2 regions of the Qipengyuania sp. R86523 genome follow, and region 1 is predicted to be linked to the other one. Evidence: predicted binding sites of a transcription regulator. Region 1 holds the regulator's gene; the other holds the start of a gene.
What was found. Region 1 encodes LexA, which represses DNA repair genes until DNA is damaged. Its sites were predicted from a motif close to GTTCCNCNCTTGTTCT; they were not measured.
Positions count from the first base shown of each region.

Region 2: SJY12_RS04250 (ATP-dependent helicase) is a predicted target of LexA. The motif match lies at 2,127-2,142, and genes of this name have one in related genera.

Region 1 covers NZ_CP138997.1:659,769-664,185, reverse strand. The annotation lists gene SJY12_RS03250 (ComEC/Rec2 family competence protein) at 1-1,558, shown strand, start outside; gene lexA (transcriptional repressor LexA) at 1,577-2,266, opposite strand; gene trpC (indole-3-glycerol phosphate synthase TrpC) at 2,414-3,199, opposite strand; gene trpD (anthranilate phosphoribosyltransferase) at 3,201-4,193, opposite strand; gene SJY12_RS03230 (aminodeoxychorismate/anthranilate synthase component II) at 4,190-4,417, opposite strand, start outside.
Region 2 covers NZ_CP138997.1:868,821-873,237, reverse strand. The annotation lists gene SJY12_RS04250 (ATP-dependent helicase) at 1-2,119, opposite strand, end outside; gene SJY12_RS04245 (hypothetical protein) at 2,246-2,821, shown strand; gene rsmD (16S rRNA (guanine(966)-N(2))-methyltransferase RsmD) at 2,964-3,509, opposite strand; gene SJY12_RS04235 (pseudouridine synthase) at 3,506-4,273, opposite strand; gene SJY12_RS04230 (aromatic ring-hydroxylating dioxygenase subunit alpha) at 4,375-4,417, opposite strand, start outside.

The DNA of each region.
Region 1 (4,417 bases):
CAATTTCGCGCGGCGGGCTTGGTTCGATGGCCTGTCGGCCACCGGATCGGTGGTCGGTGACGTCGAACTCGTCGAACCGCCCGCGGAGACGCTTGTGTCGATCGCCGTGATCCAGCGCCGCCTGTCGGCGCATGTGCGGCGCAATCTCGACGGGACGGCGGGCGCCATCGCGGCCACGCTGGCGAGCGGCGACCGCGGTGCGATCCCCGAGGCCGACGAAGAAGCCATGCGCGATGCCGGGCTGACCCATCTGCTTTCGATCAGCGGCCTGCATGTCAGCGCGATTATCGCCGCGACCTATCTGGTGGTGCTGAAACTGCTGGCAGCCTGGCCTTGGCTGGCGCTGCGCGTGCGGTTGCCGTTGGTGGCGGCGGGTGCAGCCGCGCTTGCGGGCATCGGCTACACGCTGCTTACCGGCGCGCAGGTGCCGACCGTTCGCAGCTGCATCGGCGCCTTGCTCGTGCTCGTCGCGCTGGCCCTGGGGCGCGAACCCCTGTCGCTGCGGATGGTCGCGATCGCCGCCGGCGTGGTGCTGGCGCTCTGGCCGGAATTGCTGGTCGGGCCGAGTTTCCAGATGAGCTTTGCCGCGGTCATCGCCATTGTCTCGCTCCACAATGCCGCTTGGGTCCGCAGCTTCCTAGCGCCGCGCGAGGAAAGCTGGCTATCGCGCCTGGCACGGCGTGCAGCGATGCTGTTCCTGACCGGGCTGGTCATCGAATTCACGCTGATTCCGATCGTGCTGTTCCATTTCCACCGTGCTGGGCTCTACGGCGCGGCGGCCAATCTGATCGCGATCCCGCTGGTAACCTTCGTATCGATGCCGCTGGTTGCGCTCGCGCTCTTCCTCGATCTGGTGGGGGCGGGGGCGCCGGCCTGGTGGCTGGTCGGCCAGTCACTCGACGTGCTGCTGGCGATCGCGCATTTCTTCGCCGAGCAACCCGGTTCGGTCAAACTGTCGCCCCGCATCGGCATGGGCACGATGGCGCTCTATATCGGCGGTGCACTGTGGCTGGCGTTGTGGCAGGGCAGGGCAAGACTGTGGGGCGCGGTGCCGATCGCGCTGTCCACGATCCTGATCGTGACAGCCCCGGTTCCCGACCTGCTGATCACCCGTGACGGGCGCGATCTGGGTATTGCCAGCCAGGCCGACCGCCTGCTCGTCCTCCGCGACAGTGCCGGGGGCTATGCGCAGCAGAACCTGCTCGAACTGGCCGGAACCGACCGCGAGCCCATGGCCATCGCGGCGTGGCCGCAGAGCCGGTGCAGCCCCGAGTTCTGCGTGCTCCCCGTCGAGAGAAGCGGGAAGACATGGAGCGTGCTCGTGGCCCGCAATCGCGACTTGATCGCCGAGCGTGCGCTGGCCGCAGCCTGCGGGAAGGCCGATATCGTCGTGGCCGACCGCTTCCTGCCGCGCAGCTGCCGGCCGCGTTGGCTCAAGGCCGATCGGCGCTATCTGCAACGCGAAGGCGGCGTCGCGGTTTATCTCGATCGCGAACGCATCGATACGGTCGCGCAGGACCAGGGTGCGCATGGCTGGTGGCCGGCCCCGCGCCGATAGGGCGCGGTGCGCGTACCATCAGTGATAGCGGCGCAATAGCCCGGCGAGCTTGCCCTGCACCTGAACGCGGTGCGCATCGTAGACCTGGGGGTCATAGGCGCCATTGGCCGGATCGAGGATCACGCGCCCCGCGTCCTTGCGCAGATATTTGAGCGTGGCTTCCTCGTTGTCGACCAGCGCCACCACGATTTCGCCATCGCGCGCGCTGTCGGTCCGTTTCACGAGAGCGAAGTCGCCATCGAAAATGCCGGCCTCGATCATCGAATTGCCCGAGACTTCGAGCGCGTAATGTTCGCCGGGACCGAGCAGGGCAGCGGGAACCGGCATGCTCGACTGGCCTTCGATCGCCTCGATCGGCGCGCCGGCGGCGATCCGTCCGTGCAGCGGCACGTCGATGATGTCGTTGGCGGGTTCGGGTGCCACGGTCTTGGTCGGCATTGCCGCCCCGACCAGGGCGTTCGCAGCACTGGGCTTGTCGCTCCCGGTAACTGCGTCTTCGGGAAGCTTGACCACTTCCAGTGCGCGTGCACGGTTGGGCAGCCGGCGGATGAAACCGCGTTCCTCGAGCGCCGAGATCAGGCGGTGAACGCCCGACTTGCTCTTGAGGTCGAGGGCTTCCTTCATTTCCTCGAAACTCGGGGAAATGCCGGTGTCTTCCAGGCGTTGCTGGATAAAGCGGATCAATTCGTGCTGCTTGGCGGTCAGCATGGTGCGAACTCCCGTATCGCCTGTTCACAAAGCTGTGAACGAATACGGAACAAGTAGGCAACCCGAATCGGCAAGTCAAGCAATTGCGCCGGTTTAGCGGTATGGAGGCGAGAACAGCTGTTCCTGCTTTGCCCCGGGCGCGACGGTTCAGCCGTGCAGCAGCGTCCTGGTCGCAGCAGCGACATCGGCCTGCCGCATCAGGCTCTCACCAACGAGGAAGCTGCGCACACCCGAATCTGCGAGACGGGCACAATCCGCATGCGAGCTGATCCCGCTCTCGCCCACCAGCAGGCTTTCCGCCGGCGCCCGCGGGGCAAGCTGCTCGGTCGTTGCGAGATCGGTGGTGAAGGTTTTCAGGTCGCGGTTGTTCACCCCGATGAGCCGCGAGGAAAGCCGCGCTGCGCGGTCCATTTCGGCGGCGTCGTGGACTTCGATTAGCACATCCATCGAATGGTCGAGCGCGGCCGCCTCGATCTCGGCCATGACGCTGTCATCGAGCGCCGCGACGATGATCAGGATGGCATCGGCACCGAGCGCGCGTGCTTCGGCGACCTGCCACGGGTCGACCATGAAATCCTTGCGCAGGACGGGCAGGTCGCAGGCCTCGCGGGCGGCGATGAGGTAATCCTCATGGCCTTGGAAATAGGGCGCATCGGTCAGCACGGAAAGGCATGCCGCGCCCCCTGCGGCATAGGCCCTGGCATGCGCCGCCGGCTCGAAATCGGCGCGGATCAGGCCCTTCGACGGCGAGGCTTTCTTGATCTCGGCAATAAGTCCGAAGCCGTCATCCTGCGCGCGGGCGAGTGCAGCCTGAAACCCGCGCGGCGGGGTCTGCGCACGGATCGCGGTTTCGAGATCGGACAGCGAGCGTTCCTGCTTGCGGGCAGCCACTTCTTCGCGCTTGGTGGCGCAGATTTCTTCCAGCTTGTTCATGTCAAACGCTCAGTGCGATCCAGTCGCGCAGGAGGGTCAGGGCAGCGCCGGAATCGAGCGCCTCGGCAGCGATCTGGGCGCCTTCGGTCCAATCGTCGGTCCGGCCGGCGACGATCAGCGTGGCGGATGCGTTGAACAGCACCGCATCGCGATAGGGGCCGGGGGTGCCTGCCAGCAGCGCCTCGAGCGCGCGGGCGTTGTGCGCCGGATCGCCGCCGCGGATGGCTTCGACCGGGGCGTGCGGCAGATTGGCCTGCACTGCCAGCACGCGGCGCATTTCGAAGCTGTTGCCCGTCACGTCGGCCAGTTCGTTGCCGCCCGCGAGGCTGAGTTCGTCGAGGCCCTCGTCGCCCGAGGCGATGAAGCTGCGCTCGGTTCCGAGCCGGGCCTTGGCCGCGGCATAGATCGGCACATAAGCGGGGCGGGCGATACCGATCAGCTGGCGCCGGACCCCGGCGGGATTGGAAAGCGGCCCCATCAGGTTGAAGATCGTGCGCACCCCGAGCTTCTGGCGGATGGGCTGGATCCGCCCCATTGCCGGGTGGTGGTTCTTGGCGAACAGGAAACATATGCCCAGTTCGGCGAGCGTCTTCTCCGCGCTGCGGCCTGCCGCTTCCATGTCGAGTCCGAGCGCCTCGAGCGTATCGGCCGCGCCCGCCTTGCTGCTGGCAGCGCGGTTGCCGTGCTTGGCCACTGGGACGCCGCAGGCCGCCACGACCAGGCTGACCGCGGTGGATACGTTGAGCGTATGATGGCCATCGCCGCCGGTGCCGCAGCAATCGACCGTGCCCTCGGGCGCAGCGATGGGGATCATCCGGTGACGCAGGGCACGCGCCGCGCCCGCGATTTCCTCGGAGGTTTCACTGCGCGCTGACATGTCGACCAGGAAACGGGCGATCGCGTCGTCATCGGCTTCGCCGTCGAGGATCCAGCCGAAGACTTCCTCGGCCTCGGCTTCGGCAAGGTGCCGGGTGGCATCGGGAAGCTGTTTCATGCGGGCACCTTGGCGGCGATGCCGCAGATGGCGAGGAAGTTCGCCAGCAGGGCGTGGCCGTGTTCGGTGGCGATGCTTTCGGGGTGGAACTGGACGCCGTGGAGCGGAAGATCGCGGTGGCGGAACCCCATGACGCTGCTGCCGTCGAGGCCCGGGGTCTCGCTGGTCGCGTTGATCGCCAGGCAATCGGGAATGTCTTCGACCACCAGCGAATGGTAGCGCGT
Region 2 (4,417 bases), 210 kb from region 1:
CCAGACGCTTGGGCGTCGTGTCATAACCTGACGAGAGCGCCCTTTGCCAACCGGGACCCCGCTTGCCGGACCGGTCCGGCCGGCTGGTCGAGACATGCGCGAACGGGTCGTCGGTCTCGCTCCAATTCGCCCGCCAGAGCGAGGCACCGCCGGTCATCGTGGTTTCGGACGTGATATAGTCTTCGGGAAGGTCATCGATGAACCGGCTGGGGATCGAGCTTGTCCACTGGCCGTAGATGCGGCGGTTCGCTGCATGCAATATCGTGCAACGGCGCTTGGCGCGTGTAATTGCGACATAGGCCAGCCGGCGTTCTTCCTCGAGGCTTGCAAGGCCGCCCTCGTCGATGGCGCGCTGGCTCGGGAATACGCCTTCTTCCCAGCCGGGCAGGAAGACGTGGTCGAATTCCAGCCCCTTGGCGGCGTGCATGGTCATTATGGTGACCTTCTCGCCATCGCCGGCGCGTTCATTGTCCATCACCAGACTGACATGCTCGAGGAAATCGCCAAGCGTCTCGTATTCTTCCATCGCCCGCGCGAGTTCGGTGAGGTTCTCGAGCCGCCCCGCGCTTTCGGCGCTGCGATCTTTCTGCAGCATGTCTTCGTACCCGCTTTCCGCAAGCACGCTGCGCAGCAGTTCCGACGGGGTGACCTTGTCTGCCTGTTCGCGCCAGTGAACGAACTGGCCCAGCAAGGCGACAAGGTTGTTCCGCGCCCGCGCAGGCAGTTCGTCGGTATCGCACAGGTCTAAGCTGGCAGCGGCAAGCGGCATCTGCAGCTGGCGCGCATGACGGCGCATCGCCTCGAGCGTCTTCGCGCCGAGCCCACGCTTGGGCTGGTTGTAGATCCTTTCGAAGGCGAGGTCGTCGGCCGGCTGCGCGATGACGCGCAAATAGGCCAATGCATCGCGGATTTCGGCGCGTTCGTAGAACCGGAAACCGCCGACGATGCGATAGTTGAGGCCGATCTGGATAAACCGGTCTTCGAATTCCCGCGTCTGGTACTGCGCGCGCACCAAGATTGCGATCTGGTCGAGCGGTGCGCCCTCGCTTTCCAGCCGCTCGATCTCCTCGCCTACGCGGCGCGCTTCCTCGGGCGCGTCCCATACGCCGATGATCCGCACCTTCTCACCGGGCGGCAGTTCGGTCCACAGCGTCTTGCCGAGGCGTTCGCTATTGGCATTGATCAGGCCCGAGGCCGCCGCCAGGATTTGCGGCGTCGAACGGTAGTTCTGTTCCAGCTTGACCACTGACGCGCCGGGAAAATCCTTTTCGAACTTGAGGATATTGGCGACTTCTGCGCCGCGCCATGAATAGATCGACTGGTCGTCGTCCCCCACCACGCAGATATTCTTGCGCGCCTGAGCGAGCAGCCTCAGCCAGAGATACTGGACCTGGTTGGTGTCCTGATATTCGTCGACGAGGATGTATTTGAAGCGCTGCTGGTATTGCGCGAGCACGTCGTGATGCGTGCGGAAGATGTTCAGTATGTGAAGCAGGAGGTCGCCGAAGTCGCAGGCGTTGAGCGTCTTCAGCCGGTCCTGATAGAGCTTGTAGAACTGGGCGCCGCGCCCGTTGGCATAGCTTTCATTCTCGACTGCATCGAGATCGCCGGGATTGAGCCCGCAATTCTTCCACCGGTCGAGCAGGCCGGCCAGTTGCCGCGCCGGCCAGCGTTTCTCGTCGACGTCGTTTTCCTGGATCAGCTGCTTGAGCAGGCGGATCTGGTCGTCCGTGTCGATGATCGTGTAATTGCTTTCCAGCCCGACCAGTTCGGCATGGCGGCGCAGCATTCGTGCCCCGATCGAATGAAACGTGCCCAGCCACGGCATCCCTTCAACCGCATCGCCGATATGCCGGCCCACGCGTTCGCGCATTTCGCGCGCCGCCTTGTTGGTGAAGGTGACGCAAAGAATTTCGCTGGGCCATGCGCGCCGCGTTGCGATGAGATGTGCCAGCCGTGCGGTGAGCGCCGCTGTCTTTCCGGTACCTGCCCCGGCGAGCATCAGGACGGGGCCTTCGGTGGTCAGCACCGCCTCGCGCTGGGGAGCATTCAACCGCGCCGCATAGGCGGGAATCTGCGCATCTGCGGGCGCGTCGGACGGGGTGGGGAGGTCTGTCATGGAGTTCGGAACAGCTAGGGAACGAAGCGGCGCAAGACAAGCCCCGGCCACATGGGCGCGCCGGAACCGATGACCGGGGCGCTGCGTAGGTTAGCCGTACACACCAAACAAATGGAGGAATCTCCTATGCGTAATCTGATTCTCGCCGGCGCTGCAGCGCTTGCCTTTACCGCTGTTCCGGCTGCTGCCGACGATCACATGTCGGGCGAAAGCTACAGCTGGTCCACCGAGCAGGAAGCCGCCTATGACCAGTGGCCCGCCGATCGCCAGACCGCTTATGATGCATGGCCCGCAGGCGTTCAGGAATATTACTGGACGCTGTCGCCCGTGCAGACCGAAGGCTGGTGGGTGCTGACCGACGAACAGCGGGTCGCCATCTACGAAATGGAACCGGCAACGCGCATGCAGGCGTGGAACCAGATCGCTGCCCAGATGAATGGCAATCCGGCAACTACGTCGAGTGCATCGTCGAGCGCGACCACGTCGCCCCGCTTCGTGAGCAACGCGGTGACGCAGTCGGTTCCGCCCGAATACACCCCCGCCGACAATGCAAACCTGCCGGTATGTTCGGCCATGCAGCAGGATGGGTGCATCAACAGCTGGGCCAAGAACAAGACGGGTAATCGCCCGCTCGAATACTGGCCGGGTCAGCCCGCCAGCACGATCCCCCAGAAGCTTCCCGCAACCAAGCCGGGGTCGTGAGCTGAACTGAATGCGCGTCCTGCCAGCGGGCAGGGTGCGAAGCGAATGGGTGGGACCGCCAAGGCGGTTCCGCCCTTTTCGCGTCTCAGGGATCTGCGAGGTTGGTACCGGTTTCGAACCTGTCGCCGCCGGGCTGCGCGGTTCAGGCCGCGAGGCGCAGCAACGTGATCTTCGCCTTGCCGGTCTTTCGCTCGGCAACGATATCGAAGGCCCGCAGAGCGCCTTCTTCCTTCGCGCCGGTTTCGAGCGCGACCCAGGTCGCCGGCCCGATCCAGCCGAGCCGCGCGAGCCGGTCGAGCGCGACATGGCCGGCACCCGTATCGTAGGGCGGATCGAGGAAGATCAAATCGTGCGCCGTCTTGGCAGGGCTGAGGCTGAGCACGGAACCTTGCTGGACCACGCTGCGTGCACGTGCGTCGAGCGTCTCGATATTCTTGCGGATGGCCTCCACCGCGCGCGCATCCTGTTCGACGAACAGGCAGGATGCAGCACCGCGCGACAGAGCCTCCAAGCCCAGCGCGCCCGATCCGGCGAAAAGATCGACCACGCTCAGCCCGTCGAAACTGCCCACGCGGCTGGCCAGCATGTTGAACAGCGTTTCGCGCGTCCGGTCGGCAGTGGGGCGGGTCAGATCGCCCGGCGGCGCGACGAGTTTGCGGCCGCGCCAATCGCCTGCGATGATCCTCAAAGCTGGCCCCCGCGCCTGAGTTGCTTGCGGAACCGCTCGACATCGGCCTGGCGAATTTCCACTGCCTGCCCGCGCGGCAGGTCGGCCAGTTCGAACGGGCCATAGGCGGTCCGCAGCAGGCGATTCACCTGCAGGCCGAGATGTTCGAGCACGCGGCGAACTTCGCGGTTCTTGCCTTCGGTCAGCGTCATTTCGACCCAGCGATTCTTGCCCGAACCGCGCTCGAGGTCGGCCTCGATCCGGCCGTAGCGAATGCCGTCGATCTCGACGCCTTCGATCAGTTCGTCGAGTTGCGCCTGCGTGACGTCGCCAAAGGCGCGCGCGCGGTAAGTACGAGGTATGCCCGACGAGGGCAGTTCCATCGCCCGTTTCAGTTCGCCATCATTGGTCAGCATCAGCAGACCTTCGGTGGTGAAGTCGAGACGGCCGACGGGAATCACGCGGCCCGCATCCTTGGGCAAGGCGTTGCGCAGCGCGGTGTAAATGGTGGGCCGTCCGCGGGGATCGCGTTCGGCGGTGATCAGCCCCGAAGGCTTGTGGAACGCGAACAGCCGCGCCGCCTCCGCCCGGCCGACAGCCTTGCCATCGACCGTCACGCCATTGAGATTCGCCAGCTTGACTGCGGGCGTGTCGAGGACCTTGCCATCGATCGCGATCCGCCCGTCGGCGATCATGCGCTCGATTTCGCGGCGGCTGGCGACGCCGGCACGGGCGAGCAGCTTGGCGATCCGATCGCCTTCTTCTGGTAAACGGTTATCGGCCATGCGCGCGCCAATACACACAACCCCCGTCATGCGGAAGCGGTGATCGCCGCCGACCTGCTAGCGATGTGCCCGGACTACCGCGCCAAATGCGCGCGCCGGGTTCAGTTCACGGCGCGCAGCGCCTCTTCCACGGTCTCGTGATAG